Regions from separate parts of the Streptomyces sp. NPDC043812 genome, predicted to be linked through region 1. Evidence: riboswitches for the same ligand, from Rfam matches in the RefSeq annotation. Region 1 holds a riboswitch; the other holds the start of a gene.

Region 1 (7,571 bases):
CGTACCGGCAGTAGTCCGAGCCCTTCGACCTGCCCGGCCCTCGACTCGACGTCGTCCTCGATGTGCTCGGCCAGCGCCTGGAAGCCGCCGCAGATGCCCAGTACCGGCCGGCCCTCCGCCGCGCGCCGCGCGATCGCGTCCGCCAGCCCGCGCTCCCGCAGCCAGGCCAGTGCCTTCACCGTCCCGCGCGTGCCCGGCACCACGACCAGGTCGGCGTCCACCAGCTCCTCCGCGCGGTCCACGAACCGCACCACGACGCCGGGTTCGGCCGCCAGCGCGTCCACGTCGGTGAAGTTCGACATCAGCGGCACGGCGCACACCGCGATCCGCAGCACGTCCTCGCCGACCGGCGCAGCGACCGTGGACTCGCGTACCGCACCGCGCAGGGACACCCGCAGACCGTCCTCCTCGTCGATGCCCAGCCCGTGCGCGTACGGCAGGACACCGAACGTCCGCCGGCCGGTGAGCCCGAGCAGCATGTCCAGGCCCGGCTCCAGCAGCGTCACATCACCCCGGAACTTGTTGACCAGATAGCCGGCGACGAGCTCCTGGTCCTCCGGAGCCAGCAGCGCGGTCGTGCCGAAGAACTGCGCGAACACCCCGCCCCGGTCGATGTCCCCGACCACCAGCACCGGCAGCCGGGCCGCCCGTGCGATGCCCATGTTCACGATGTCCGTGCGCCGCAGGTTGATCTCGGCCGGACTGCCCGCCCCCTCGCAGATCACGGCGTCATACGTGCCCCGCAGCTCGTCCAGGCACGCCATGACGGGTTCGAACAGCTCCCGCTGCCTGTTCCCGTGGTACCCCTTCGCGCTCATCTCGCCGACGGGCTTGCCCATCAGCACGACCTGGCTGGACCGGTCGCTGCCGGGCTTGAGCAGCACAGGGTTCATCAGCGCGCTCGGCTCGACGCGGGCGGCCTGCGCCTGCATCGCCTGCGCCCGGCCGATCTCCGCACCCTCCCGGGTCACGAACGAATTGAGGGACATGTTCTGCCCCTTGAAGGGCGCGACCTTCACGCCCTGCCGCACCAGCCATCGGCAGATCCCGGCGGTCACCACGCTCTTCCCGGCGTCCGACGTCGTCCCCGCGACCAGCAGTCCGCCGCTCATGTACGCCGTCCCCTCATGGCTCCGCGGACGAGCCGCGCACCCGCGCAGGCCGCCAGCGTCAGCACTCCGATGCGGCGCGACAGCCGCACCGCGCGGTCGATGTCGCCGAACTCCACCGCTCGTCCGCCTCCGTTGAGCACCGGCCGGTGCTCGACCCGCCCGCCGTAAGAGAGGGTCCCGCCCAGCCGTACGCCGAGCGCCCCGGCGAACGACGCCTCCACAGGGCCCGCGTTGGGGCTCGGATGCTTCGCCGCGTCCGCGCGCCAGGCGCCCATGGCCCCGCGCGGGTTCGGGCCGGCGACGGCCGCGAGCGCGGCGGTGAGCCGGGCACCCGGCCAGCCGGCCACGTCGTCCAGCCGTGCGGAGGCCCATCCGTACCGCAGATGGCGGGGTGACCTGTGGCCGACCATGGCGTCGAGGGTGTTGACCGCGCGGAAGCCGAGCAGCCCCGGTACACCCGCGACCGCGCCCCACACCAGGGCGCCGACAACGGCGTCGGAGGTGTTCTCGGCGACGGACTCGACGACGGCGCGGGCGATCTGCTGCTCGTCGAGGGACTGCGGATCGCGCCCGCACAGATGAGGCAGGCGCTCGCGAGCGGTGTCGATGTCCCCGGCCGCCAGTGCCTCGCCGATGGAACGTCCCTCGCGGCCCAGGGAGGTGCCCCCGACGACGGCCCACGTGGCGGCGGCGGTCAGCGCGACCGACGCGGCGGGGGAGCGGCGCACGGCACGGGACGCCAACGCCCCGACGGCGACGGCGCCTCCGGCGCAGACGGCGGTGTGCAGGGCGCCCCAGCCACGGTGGTCGCGCCACAGCATGCGCTCGACGGCACCGGCCGCACGCCCGAAGGCAGCGACGGGATGGCCCCTGCGGGGGTCCCCGACGAGGAGGTCACCGGCGAGACCGGCGGTGGCGCCGTACACGAAGATCCGGTCGGCACGCATGGGGTCAGCGACCTCTGGGGTGGTGTCCGACGGGCAGGGCTGAACTGCAGCCAGGCATGGTGACGAGTCCTCACTCAGGGTCCGCGCCCTGGTTCGACGTGACCGGCGGTGAGAGTTCCTGGCTCCCCGGGACCTCCCGGGTGACAGTGGCGGGACCGCGCCGGATTCGCACCGGACTTCCTCTTCTGCCGCCGTATATGGCCCCGGCAGTCCACCACGCCCGCGAACGCCCGTCAACTCACCCTTGACCTGCGGCGGGACAGTGTGCCGAGCCCCACACCGGGCGTCCGCCGGGCGGCATACGAAAGCCGGGACGGAGGTCCCCGAGGGGGCTCCGGCCCGGCTTCCGAACGGGTCGTGCGGTCGTCGGCCGACGACCGGTCAGACGACGATCAGATAGATCCCGTACGCGACGGCCGCGGCGCACAGCGCGAAGCAGGCGTACGCGGCGGTTCGGGCCATGGACGCCGAGCCGCCGTTCGCGCTCGCCGACTCGTGCTTGGTCAGGCCCACGATGCCCAGGGTGAACAGGCCCACCAGGGCGACGGTGGCGACGAGGCTCACGCCGAACACGGAGCCGAGAGCTGCCCAGTCGATCTTCATGCTGCTGATTCCTTACACCGTGGCCGGACGGGCCGGCTCGGGCTCGGCCGGGGCCGGGATGGTGGTCTTGAGCTCGCCCGCCGGCGGCGGGGCGACGGCCGCGATGGCGGTGGTGACGATGCCCGCGGGCTCGTCGGCCGCGGTCTCCGTCTCGTTGACGTTGGTGTGGTCGACGACCTGGCGGCGGGAGACGAGCCAGATCGCGAGGCAGGAGGCGACGAGGAACACGGCGACGGCCGCGACGCCCCAGTCACCCTGCTTGGTGACGAACTCCGAACCCGCGGCGACCAGACCCGCGGCCGGCAGGGTCAGACCCCAGGCCACGAACATCCGGGTCGCGGTGGACCAGCGGACCACACCGCCCTTGCGGCCGAGGCCCGCGCCCATCACCGCGCCGGAGCACGAGTGGGTCGTGGAGAGCGAGAAGCCGAGGTTGGAGGAGGCGAGGATGACGCTGGCCGCGCTGGTCTGGGCGGCGAAGCCCTGCTGCGGCTGGAGGTCGGTGAGGCCCTTGCCCATGGTGCGGATGATGCGCCAGCCGCCGAGGTACGTGCCGAGCGAGATCGCGATACCGGCGGAGAGGATGACCCACAGCGGAGGGTTGGAGCCGGGGGAGAGCACACCGCCGGCGACGAGCGCCAGCGTGATGATGCCCATCGTCTTCTGTGCGTCGTTGGTGCCGTGCGCCAGGGAGACGAGACCGGCGGAGGCGATCTGGCCGGAGCGGTAGCCCTTGGCGGTCGCCTTCGGGTCCGCGTTCTTCCCGATCCTGTACGTCAGCCGGGAGGCGAGATAGGCGGCGATACCGGCCACCAGCGGCGCGGCGATCGCGGGGATCAGCACCTTGGTCACGACGACGCTGCCGTCGACGCCGCTCATGCCGACGGAGGCGACGGTGGCGCCGATGAGGCCACCCATGAGGGCGTGCGAGGAGCTGGACGGCAGTCCGATGAGCCAGGTCATCAGATTCCAGAGAATGGCGCCGACGAGCGCCGCGAAGATGACTTCAGGGGTGATGCCTGATTCGTCGACGAGGCCGCTGGAGATCGTCTTGGCGACCTCCACCGAGAGGAAAGCGCCGACGAGGTTCAGAACGGCGGACATGGCCACCGCGGTCTTGGGCTTCAGAGCGCCGGTCGAGATGGTCGTCGCCATCGCGTTGGCCGTGTCGTGGAAACCGTTCGTGAAATCGAACACGAGAGCTGTCACGATCACAATCGCGAGCAGCAGTGTGATGTGTTCCATTTACCCAGGCAATCGTTTGGCGTCATTGACGCGCCGACCGTAGGCAACCTGGATGAACGGAAGGTGAACTGGGTCCGGCGGAGCGGTGTCCGCAACTGGGGGCTGAGTATTCCGTTTGCACTTTTGACGCCCCGGCGGGACACCCTGCCACCACTCGAACACCGTCCGTGCCCCTGTCGGCTCCGGCGGCCCTGCTGACAGGATCGCCGCATGACTGAGCAGCCTCGGCAGGACCCGATCGAACAGGCATGGCAGGACCTCGTCGCGACAGCCCGCAGGACTGCTGCCGAGGGCCTCGTGGTGGGCACGTCCGGCAACGTCTCCGTACGCGTCGGGGACCTGGTGCTCGTGACGCCGAGCGGAGTGCCGTACGACCGGCTCCGGCCCCGGGACACCGTCGCCGTCGACCTCGACGGCCGTCAGGTCACCGGCGAGCTCCCGCCCACCAGCGAACTGCCGCTGCACCTGGAGATCTACCGCCACACGTCCGCCGCCGCGGTCGTCCACACCCACGCCGTGCACGCCACCGCAGTCTCCACGCTCGTCCCCGAGCTGCCGCCGATCCACTACATGACCGCCGCTCTGGGCGGCCCCGTCCGTGTCGCGCCCTATGCGCTGTACGGCACCCCCGAACTCGCACGGAACATGCTCGGCGCGCTGCGCGGACGGTCGGCCTGCCTCCTCCAGAACCACGGCACTGTCGCCCACGGCGACTCCCTGGCCCAGGCGTACGACCGCACGGCCCAGCTCGAGTGGATGTCCCGCCTGTGGCTCACGGCCTCCGCCGTCCCGGGCCGCGAGCCGAACCTGCTGTCGGACACCCAGCTCGCAGAGGCGGCGACGCAGCTGAAGGGGTACGGCCGACGCAGCTGACCGCTCTGCCCGGTCCGTGCCCGAGCGCCGCCCACTGGCACCCCCGGCCACCCGCGCCGACACTGGATCCGTGCGCCCCGCTACAGCGACGGCAGCAGCCGTCTCCACCCTGATAGGCGTCGGCGCGGCCGCGGTCGCCGCCGGACGCTACGCGAGCCACGCCGCCCTCGGAGCACGGCCCCGCCGTCCCCTGCCGGGTGAACCGCGGCTCACCGTGCACGACACCGGCCCCGGCCGCGTGACACTGACCCGCAGTCTCGCCTCGACGCGGACCGGCACCTACGGCCTGGAGGGGTCCGGCGTGCACGCGGTCGTCGGCCCCGTCCTCGACGGGGTGGCCCCGTCCGCGGACACCGTCGTCCGACGGCTCGAACGGGTGGCCGCGGGCGGCCTGGAGCCGGGGACACGGGTGCGTTTCACCCCGCAGGTGCACAGCGGGGACCCCACCACGGCCCTCGGCATCGCGTACGCGGACGTCCTCGTCCCCGGCGAGCTCGGTGCCCTGCCCGCCTGGTTCGTCCCCGGCGCCCGCACCACCTGGGTGATCACCGTGCACGGCCTCGGCACCACCCGGGAACACCCGCTGAACGTGTTGGAGTTCCTGCACGCCAACCAGTTCCCCGTGCTCAACCTCGCCTACCGGGGGGACGAGGGTGCCCCCCGGCCGCCGGACGGCCTCAGCCATCTCGGGGACTCCGAGTGGCGCGACCTGGACGCGGCCGTACGGCACGCGGTGCGGCACGGCGCCGACCGCATCGTCGTCCACGGCTGGTCCACGGGCGCGTCGATGGCCCTGCACGCCGCAGCCAACTCGGGACTTCGTGACTGCATCAGCGGACTTGTCCTGGACTCGCCGGTGCTCGAATGGGAGACGACCGTGCGCGCCCTGGCCTCCGCCCGGGGCACCCCGGCCCCGCTGCTGCCCCTCGCGGTCCGCGCGGCCCAGGGCCGCACCGGCCCGCACAGCGACCGGTTCGCCGAGGCCGTCGACCCGCTCGCCGTCCGGGTCCCGATGCTGATCTTCCACGGCCCCGACGACACCATCGCGCCGTGGCGGCCCTCGCGCCGACTCGCCGCGCAGCGACCCGGGTTGACCACGCTGCACACCGTCCCCGGTGCCCCGCACGCGGCGATGTGGAACGCCGACCCCACGGCGTACGAAGAGGTCCTGCGCCGCTTTCTCACCCCTCTCATGTAGCCGTCGGCGGCCGCGGGGCGGGGGCGCTCCCGGGGCGGCCCGTGAGGTTCCGTTTGGGCTTTCGGGCAGTCAGCGGGAAGACTGCTCCCCGTGACGTCCCGAAAGCCTGATGAGCAATTGGCGCGCAACTCCAGACTTCGTCTTGTCCGCCCGCGATCCCTGGCCACCGCGCGACGGGCCGTGACGACCCGGCGTACCCGTCCGGCGCCTCGTCCGCCGGAGGGCACGCCCGCCCCCGCCGAGCTGGCGCGACAGGCGCGCGCGATCCTTGCCGACGCCGTACGCATCGCCCGCTGGGCGGCCGTGGAACGCGGTCCCGGCGAGGCCCGTTCGGTCCCCGAGGCGCGGGAACGCGCCGCGGCCGCACTGGACCTGACCCCGGAGCAGGTGGGAGCGGGATGGGACCGCGCCCGCCTGGCCGGACTGATCGAGATCCACGGCGACACCGCCCGCCCGGGATGGCGGCTGCGCGCCTGGGACCGCGACGACATGGCCGTGCTGCGCGGCTGGGTCGCACTCTTCGACGCCTGGTCCCTGGCGCACCCCGCCCCTGCGGACGTCGCGCCCACCGGTGTGGCCGAGGTCGTCGAGGCCGTGCCCCAGGTGCTCTCCCTCCTTCAGCTCTCGGCCGGCCCCGTGCTCATGCCGGCGCTGCTCGACCTGCTGCAGCAGCGCGTCGCCGAACTGCGCGAGGAACGCTGCGAGGTGCCCGGTCCGGAAGCCGCGGACCCCTCGGGGGCCGCGGCCGGTCAGGACGTCCCGGTCTCCGCCCTCCTCGGCTGGGCGCTCGAGGGCCTGGCCGCCGTCGGAGCCCTCACCCTGGAACGCGACCGGGCCACACTCACCCCGCTCGGCAACTGGGCGGTGTGGGTCAAGCTGGAGCAGATCTGCGTCGCCGCGCAGAGCCCCGCGGGCAACATCGAACAGTCCGCCGAGGACATGCTGCGCGGCTGCGCCCGCCTCACCCCCGGCCCGGCACGCGCCGAGTACCGCGCCTGGCTCGCCGCCCGCACCGTCTCCAGCGCCGTCGGTGAACTCCTCGCCGTCGCCCGTGGCGAGGACGCCCTGCTGCGCGGACTCGCCTTCGAGGCGCTGCGCGTCGTCGGCGCCCCCGCCGAGGCCGAAGTCCGCGCCGCCGCAGGCGAACCGTCCCTGCGCCCCTACGCCCTGCTGTGGCTGGCCGAGTACGAAGGCGCCGATCCCGAGGACGCCGCGGACGCCCTCACCCGGGAGGAGGCCACCTGGCTCTGGGTGGACACCGCTGCCGCAGTCGCCGACCACGGCGAGCCCCAGCTGCTTCTGCGTCATCTCGACTCCGCCGTGCAGGGCACCGTCCCGGCACTGATCGAGGAGGTGCGGTCCGGCGGACACCCCCGGACCGTCCAGGTCCTGGTCGCGCTGGCCGCGGCACACCCCGACCCGGCACTGGCCAAGGCGGTGCGCCGCGCGGCCTTCCAGGTCCACACCGGAGGGGCATGAGGGCGGGTGACATGACCCGCACGGCGGCGGAGGACTACGAGGACTCCGCCGCCCCCGGCGTGTAGGTGCCGAAGCTCCAGATGTTGCCCTCCACGTCCCGGGCCATGTAGTCCC
Region 2 (7,571 bases), on a different contig from region 1:
TCCCCTCCAGGTGAGGAATCAGAAACTCTTGCGCCGGATCGCCGGGAAGGATTTCACGGATCCTCACGTCAGCCTCCTGTTGGCTACTTGAGTGCGTCCCGGACTTCGGCGAGTGTCGGCGACTCGGCCAGGTGCGCATTGTCGTTCAGCACGGGAGGGGTAGGCCAACCCGAATCCACCCAGCTCACGCTGGCGAACTGCTGCTCAGCTGCGTATCGAGGCAGCACATGGAAGTGAAGATGACTGTCCACCATCATCAGCATGATGTAGTTCATCTTCTGCGGGCCGAATACACTCTTCAGCTTCGAGTCGATGTGACGCGTCATGACCGCAAGGTCAGCGCCCTCCTCCGGCGTGATGGCCGCGAAGCTGTCCGCATACCGGTTGAGGGACAGGATTCCCGAGCCCAGCGTGGAATGAACCGGACGGACGGACCATGTCCAGTGTTCTGTTGAGTGAATAGTGAGCTCATCGAGCCGGAACTTGACTCGGAACTCTTCAAGGTTGGTGGAGGTCATCGGTCCCGTTCCATTTGGGGCTGAACGTTGCTTGTTCTTCGCCCGAGTTGGCCAAATACCGCTCATCAACGGTCTCCTGACGAAGCGGTATCTGACTGTATCGCGTGCATGTACCGTGCGTAAGCCGATCGCGCAGCTCGGGGAAGAGGAAACCACCACTGCGAACCGGTGACCATCCCAGTGAGCCTGTTGGGGTCCAAGTTATGGCTGTGCAAGATCTCTTCAGGGCTCTCGGACGGCACATCAGCCGAACGAGGGACGCGGTGATCAGCGAAGCGAGGGTACGGGCCTGTCGACTATTGCAACGAGTTCTAGTTACATGAGCTCTGCTGTCGAAGAGAGTGGAGCCCTCCATGAACCAGGTGACCGATCACGGCGGCGGCGTACGGTCCATCCGCGTACCCATCCCCGACAACCCCCTCGGCCACACCCTGGTCCACCTCCTCGACACCGACCGCGGCCCGGTCCTCGTCGACACCGGCTGGGACGACCCCCACTCCTGGGACACCCTCGCCGCCGGCCTCGCGGCCTGCGGCACCTCACCCGCCGAGATCCACGGTGTGGTCATCACCCACCACCACCCCGACCACCACGGCCTGTCGGGACGCGTCCGCGAGGCGTCCGGCGCCTGGATCGCGATGCACGCAGCCGACGCCACCGTCGTCCGCCGCACCCGCGAGGCCGAACCGGGACTGTGGCTCGACTACCTCACCGACAAACTGGACCGCGCCGGCGCACCCGCCGAGCACACCGCTCCGCTGCGCGCCATGCGTGCCGCGGGCGGCGGCGGAGGCCTCCCCGGACTGCGCGCGGCGCTGCCGGATTGGGAGATCGTCCCCGGCGAACTGCTCGACCTCGCGGGCCGTCGGCTGCGCGCGGTGTGGACGCCCGGCCACACCCCCGGCCATGTCTGTCTGCACCTCGAGGAAAACCACCCCACCCGGCGCCCCGGCAACGGCCGCCTCTTCTCCGGCGATCACCTGCTGCCCGCCATCACCCCGCACATCGGCCTGTACGAGGACCCCGACGACGACACGGTCACCGACCCCCTCGGCGACTACCTCGACTCCCTGGAACGCATCGGCCGCCTCGCCCCCGCCGAGGTCCTCCCCGCCCACCAGTACGCCTTCACCGGCGCGACGGACCGCGTGCGGGAACTGCTCGCCCACCACGAGGCGAGACTGAGCGGCCTGCTCGCCCTTCTGACCCGTCCGTTCACCCCCTGGCAGGTCGCCGAGCGGATGGAGTGGAACCGTCCGTGGGCCGAGATCCCGTACGGCTCGCGCACCATCGCCGTCTCGGAGGCGGAGGCCCATCTGCGGCGGCTGGTGAAGCTGGGGCGTGCGGAGGTGGTGGCGGGGAGCACGCCGACGCTCTACGCGGCGGTGTGACGCGAGCGACCCCCCGCAGGCCGGTGACCGGCCGGTAGAGTGAGCGCGTCGTCCATGCCCGTACGGGGGGAAGCCGGTGGGAATCCGGCACTGACCCGCAACCGTGAGCCGCCTCAGAAGCGGCGAGTCGGAATGCCCCGCACGCGGTCGTGACCGGCTCGTGTCACCGGCACCCCGCCGGTGACCGGCACCGTCGAGGCATACGGAGCCGGAGCCCAGGTGCCCGAAGCGTGCCCGGATCCCGGCCCGCAGGAGAGGCACCCACGTCATGACCCCCGTCCGCCGCAGCGCCGCAGCACTCATCGCCTCCGTCGCGCTCGGGCTGACCGCCGCACCCGCAGCCGTCGCCGCTCCGTCCCCGACGCCGTCCGCCGCGCTGCCCTCGGGCCTGTACGGCACGACCGACCCGACGTACGACGGTGTGTGGCGGCAGTCCCTGGCGCTGCTCGCCCAGGACACCGTCGGCTACCGGCCCGCCGACAAGGCCGTCGACTTCCTCACCGGGCAGCAGTGCGCGAGCGGCGGGTTCGCCTCGTACCGCGCCGACCCCGCGAAGCCGTGCGACGCGAAGCTGCCGCTCGACACCAACGCGAGCGCGGCGGCCGTACAGGCGCTCGCCGCGCTGGGCGGCAAGGACGACGTCGTGAAGAAAACGACCGACTGGCTGCGGTCGGTGCAGAACGACGACGGCGGCTGGGGCTACAACCCGGGCGGCGCGAGCGACGCGAACTCCACCTCGGTCGTCATCGGCGCGCTGCAGGCCGCCGGCCAGAAGCCGGCCGAGGTGACGTCCAAGAGCGGCAAGTCGCCGTTCGACACGCTGCTGACGTTCGCGAAGCCGTGCGGCGGCAAGGACGGTGGCGCGTTCGTCTACCAGACCAAGTCCCCCGGCATCCTCGCCGACTCCACCGCGGCCGCCGTACTCGCCGCGAACGGCAAGGGCATGGTGACCACCGCCGGCACGAAGGACGCCGAGGGCCCGGCGTGCGAGAAGGGCGAGAACGTCGGGGACGCGGCGCACAACGGCGCCGCGTACCTCACGAACGGCCTCGCGAAGACGGGTCACTTCGACACGGCCCCGATGCCGGGCGCCGAGGACACCGCCCCCAAGCCTGACTTCGGCAACACGGCGGACGCCGTCGTCGCGCTGTCCGCGCAGGGCATGACCGAGCAGACGAAGAAGCCGCTGGGCTGGCTGCAGCAGAACGCGGCCGCGTGGGCGAAGGAGAACGGCCCTGCCGCCTACGCCCAGCTGATCTTCGCCGCGCATGCGACGGGCAGCGACCCGAAGGCGTTCGGCTCCACGGACCTGGTGGCGGGCCTGAACGCCACGGGCCCTGCGCCGACGGCCGCCGACTCCGGCACGTCGAAGGACAAGCAGGCAAAGAAGGACTCGTCGTCGATGTCGACGTGGTGGATCGTGGGCGTGTTCTTCGTGGCCGCGATCGGTGTCGGTTTCCTGTTCAGCGGCCGCCGGAAGTCGCAGGGCTGATGCGCACTCCCCGGACCCCCCGCGTTCTCGTCCTGCTCGGGCTCGCCGCGCTGCTCGCCGTGCTGGGCTCGGCGCCGGCGCAGGCGGCCGGCTACCGCTACTGGTCGTTCTGGCAGAGCAGCGGCGAGAAGTGGACGTACGCCACCGAGGGCCCGGCCACCGCGCGCCCCGAGGACGGGTCCGTGAACGGCTTCCGCTTCTCGGTGAGCGAGGACAGCGGGGACTCCGCACAGCCGCGCACCGCGCCGGACTTCGCCGAGATCTGCGCCGGGACCCCGGCGAAGGACGGCACGAAGCGGGTGGCGCTCGTCGTCGACTTCGGCACGGCGGCGGACGCGCCGAAGGGCGAGACCCCTCCCGCGCCCCGGACCGCGTGCGCGCGGGTCGCCCGGGCGGCGACGACGGCGGAAGCTCTGGCGCAGGTGGCGAAGCCGCTGCGCTACAACAGCGAGGCGCTGTTGTGCGCGATCTCGGGCTACCCGGAGTCGGGCTGCGGCGAGCAGGTCGCGGACGCCGAGCCGCCGGAGTCGGGGCCGGCCACCGCCACGCCCACGGCCGGAGAGGCCGCCCGGGACGGCGGCCCGTCTGTGGGTGTGTACGCGGGCATCGCGGCGGTCCTGGCACTGGCCGCGGCGGCGCTCTGGCAGTCCCGCCGCCACCGCCGATGACGCCGCGTGCCCCGGAGGACGCCGGGCCGGCGCCGGCCCCGCCGACGATACGGGCCGGGCGCGCCCGCGCCCGGCTCGACGCGCTCCGCGCGCCCGCCGCCTCCCGCAGCAACTCCCTGCACGCCGGGGCCTGGTGGCTCTGGGCCCTCGGGCTCGCGGTCGCCGCCTCGCGGACGACCAACCCCCTGCTCCTCGGGCTGCTCGTCGGTGTCGCCGGATACGTCGTCGCCGCCCGCCGCACCGACGCGCCCTGGGCCCGTTCCTACGGTGCGTTCGTCAAGCTGGGGCTGTTCGTGATCGCGATCCGGATCGTGTTCTCCGTCGCCCTCGGCTCCCCCATCCCCGGTACGCACCTGCTGTTCACCCTCCCCGAAGTCCCCATGCCCGACTGGGCCGACGGCATCCGGATCGGCGGCCGCGTCACCGGCGAGCAGCTGCTGTTCGCCCTGTACGACGGGGCCAAACTCGCGACCCTGCTCATCTGCGTGGGTGCCGCGAACGCGCTCGCCAACCCCGCCCGGCTGCTCAAGTCGCTGCCCGGCGCCCTGTACGAGGCCGGGGTGGCCGTCGTCGTCGCCATGACCTTCGCGCCGAACATGGTCGCGGACGTCCTGCGGCTGCGCACCGTGCGTCGGCTCCGGGGCCGCCCCACCGGGGGTGTGAGGGCCGTCGCCCAGATCGCGCTGCCGGTCCTGGAGGGAGCGCTGGAGAGGTCCGTGGCGGTCGCCGCGTCGATGGACGCCCGCGGCTACGGACGCACTGCGCAGGTGCCGCCCGCCGTGCGCCGCACGACGGCGGTGCTCACCCTCGGCGGGCTGCTCGGCGTCGCCGCCGGTTCGTACGGACTGCTCGCCGCGCAGGGGGCGGGATACGGCATACCCCTGCTGGTCACCGGGCTGCTCGCGGCGGCGGGCGGACTGTGGCTGGGCGGACGGCGCTCCGTCCGCAGCCGCTACCGTCCCGACCGCTGGGGCGTACGGTCCTGGCTCGTGGCCGGGTCGGGCGTCGCGGTCGCCGCGCTGATGATCCGTGCCGCCACGCTGGATCCGGCCGCGCTGCACCCCGGCGTCGTACCGCCCGTCGCGCCGACGCTGCCGCTGTGGCCGGCGCTGAGCGTGCTGATCGGCCTGCTCCCTGCCTTCGTCGCACCCGCCCCCACCAAGGAGTCGACCCCGTGATCCGCTTCGACGATGTGACGGTGACGTACGGCGACGCCGCGGCGCCGACGCTGGAGCACGTGGACCTGACGGTCCCCGAGGGCGAACTGGTGCTGCTCGTCGGCCCGTCCGGGGTCGGCAAGTCGACATTGCTGGGCGCGGTCTCCGGGCTGGTGCCGCATTTCACGGGCGGCACGCTCCGGGGCCGGGTGACGGTCGACGGCCGGGACACCCGCACCCACAAGCCACGTGAACTCGCCGATGTCGTGGGCACGGTGGGCCAGGACCCGCTCGCGCACTTCGTCACCGACACGGTGGAGGACGAACTCGCGTACGGGATGGAGTCGCTGGGCCTCGCACCCGATGTGATGCGCCGCCGGGTGGAGGAGACACTGGACCTGCTGGGGCTGGCGCCGCTGCGCGACCGGCCGATCGCGACGCTGTCCGGGGGCCAGCAGCAGCGGGTGGCGATCGGCTCCGTGCTGACGACCCACCCGAAGGTGCTGGTCCTCGACGAGCCGACGTCCGCTCTGGACCCCGCGGCGGCGGAGGAGGTGCTGGCTGTGCTCCAGCGCCTGGTGCACGACCTGGGCACGACCGTCCTGATGGCGGAGCACCGCCTGGAGCGCGTGGTCCAGTACGCGGACCGCGTGATCCTCCTGCCGGGGCCGGGCGAGGCACCGGTGGTGGGCGACCCCGCCTCGGTGATGGCGGTGTCGCCGGTTCACCCGCCGGTGGTGGCGCTCGGGCGGCTGGCGGGTTGGTCGCCCCTGCCACTGTCGGTGCGGGACGCGCGGCGCGGAGCGGGGGCGCTGCGTGACAGCCTGGCGGAAGTCGGTCTGCGGGCAACTCCAGCCCGTCCGGCGATCGAGGACACGGCCGAAGGCCGTACGGGGTCTGGGGCAAAGCCCCGGTCCGGGAAGGGGCGGACAGGGGAAAACGCCCCACCCAGCGGCCCACCCAGCGGCGGCGCGCTCCCCCGCCTGCTCGCCCCGTGGCGCCGCGCCCCCGGACCCGTCGCCGCCGCGCCCGCCGCGGGAGACATCGCCCGCACCCGCGCCCTCGGCGTCCGCCGGGCCCGCGTCGATGCCCTCCGCGGCGTCGACCTCACCGTCGGTCCCGGCGAGACCGTCGCCCTCATGGGGCGCAACGGCGCCGGCAAGTCGACCCTGCTCGGCACGCTCGTGGGGATGGTCGAGCCGACGGCCGGGGCCGTCACCGTCGGCGGGCACACACCCCACCGCACGCAGCCCCAGGAGCTGATCAGGCACGTCGGGCTCGTGCCCCAGGAGCCCCGGGACCTCCTGTACGCGGACACGGTCGCCGCCGAGTGCGCGGCCGCCGACGCGGATGCCGGGGCCGCCCCCGGCACCTGCCGGGAGCTCGTCACGACGCTGCTGCCCGGCGTTCCCGACGCCACGCACCCGCGCGACCTCTCCGAGGGGCAGCGGCTCGCGCTCGCCCTGGCGATCGTGCTGACCGCTCGTCCGCCGCTGATCCTGCTCGACGAACCGACCCGCGGTCTGGACTACGCCGCGAAGACCCGGCTCGTCGCCGTGCTGAGGGGCCTCACCGCCGAGGGGCACTCCCTCGTGCTCGCCACCCACGACGTGGAGCTCGCCGCCGAGCTCGCGCACCGGGTGATCGTGCTCGCCGACGGCGAGATCGTCGCGGACGGTCCGACCGCGGACGTGGTCGTGGCGTCGCCCGCCTTCGCCCCGCAGGTCGCCAAGATCCTGGCCCCGCAGAAGTGGCTGACCGTCTCCCAGGTCGAGGCGGCCCTGCACGAGGCCGCCCGGTGAACCGGCCGGACCGACCCGCGCAGCAGGCACCGGACCGACCCGTGCAGCAGACACCGGCACGCCCCATCCGCCTCGGCCCCCGCTCCGTCGCCGCGCTCGTGCTCATCAGCGCCGTCGGCGTGGTGTTCTTCGGCTGGCCGCTGCTCGCCGACAGCAGCTCCGGGCTCGCGCACTCCGCCGACGCGCCCTGGCTGTTCGCCGCGCTGCTGCCGCTTCTCGTCGCCGTCGTCGTCGCCACGATCTCCGACGCCGGCGTGGACGCCAAGGCGGTGGCGATGCTCGGTGTGCTGGCCGCGGTCGGCGCGGCGCTGAGACCGCTGGGTGCGGGCACCGCGGGTCTGGAGCCCATGTTCTTCCTGATGGTGCTGAGCGGCCGGGTGCTCGGGCCCGGTTTCGGGTTCGTGCTCGGCTCGGTCACGATGGCCGCGTCCGCGCTGCTCACGGGCGGGGTCGGGCCCTGGATGCCGTTCCAGATGCTGGCGATGGGCTGGTTCACGATGGGCGCGGGTCTGCTGCCCGGTCCGGACCGGCTCCGTGGCCGGG

The links. A riboswitch is a leader RNA that binds a small molecule or an ion and turns the genes downstream of it on or off. The one in region 1 is predicted to bind cobalamin.
Region 2: it holds a riboswitch for cobalamin, as region 1 does, so the genes downstream of both, AC067Z_RS25190 (prenyltransferase/squalene oxidase repeat-containing protein) here and AC067Z_RS00310 (cobalamin biosynthesis protein) in region 1, are expected to answer to the same signal.

What each region holds. Positions count from the first base shown of each region.
Region 1 is NZ_JBWKCY010000001.1:51,060-58,630, reverse strand. It holds gene AC067Z_RS00315 (cobyric acid synthase) at 1-1,112, opposite strand, end outside; gene AC067Z_RS00310 (cobalamin biosynthesis protein) at 1,109-2,059, opposite strand; cobalamin riboswitch at 2,150-2,290, opposite strand; gene AC067Z_RS00305 (hypothetical protein) at 2,441-2,662, opposite strand; gene AC067Z_RS00300 (inorganic phosphate transporter) at 2,675-3,907, opposite strand; gene AC067Z_RS00295 (class II aldolase/adducin family protein) at 4,118-4,780, shown strand; gene AC067Z_RS00290 (alpha/beta hydrolase) at 4,851-5,978, shown strand; gene AC067Z_RS00285 (hypothetical protein) at 6,069-7,457, shown strand; gene AC067Z_RS00280 (VOC family protein) at 7,492-7,571, opposite strand, start outside.
Region 2 is NZ_JBWKCY010000018.1:16,902-24,472, forward strand. It holds gene AC067Z_RS25175 (hypothetical protein) at 1-67, opposite strand, end outside; gene AC067Z_RS25180 (HIT family protein) at 84-518, opposite strand; gene AC067Z_RS25185 (MBL fold metallo-hydrolase) at 872-1,909, shown strand; cobalamin riboswitch at 1,941-2,067, shown strand; gene AC067Z_RS25190 (prenyltransferase/squalene oxidase repeat-containing protein) at 2,178-3,401, shown strand; gene AC067Z_RS25195 (SCO2322 family protein) at 3,401-4,069, shown strand; gene AC067Z_RS25200 (energy-coupling factor transporter transmembrane component T family protein) at 4,066-5,247, shown strand; gene AC067Z_RS25205 (ABC transporter ATP-binding protein) at 5,244-7,028, shown strand; gene AC067Z_RS25210 (ECF transporter S component) at 7,070-7,571, shown strand, end outside.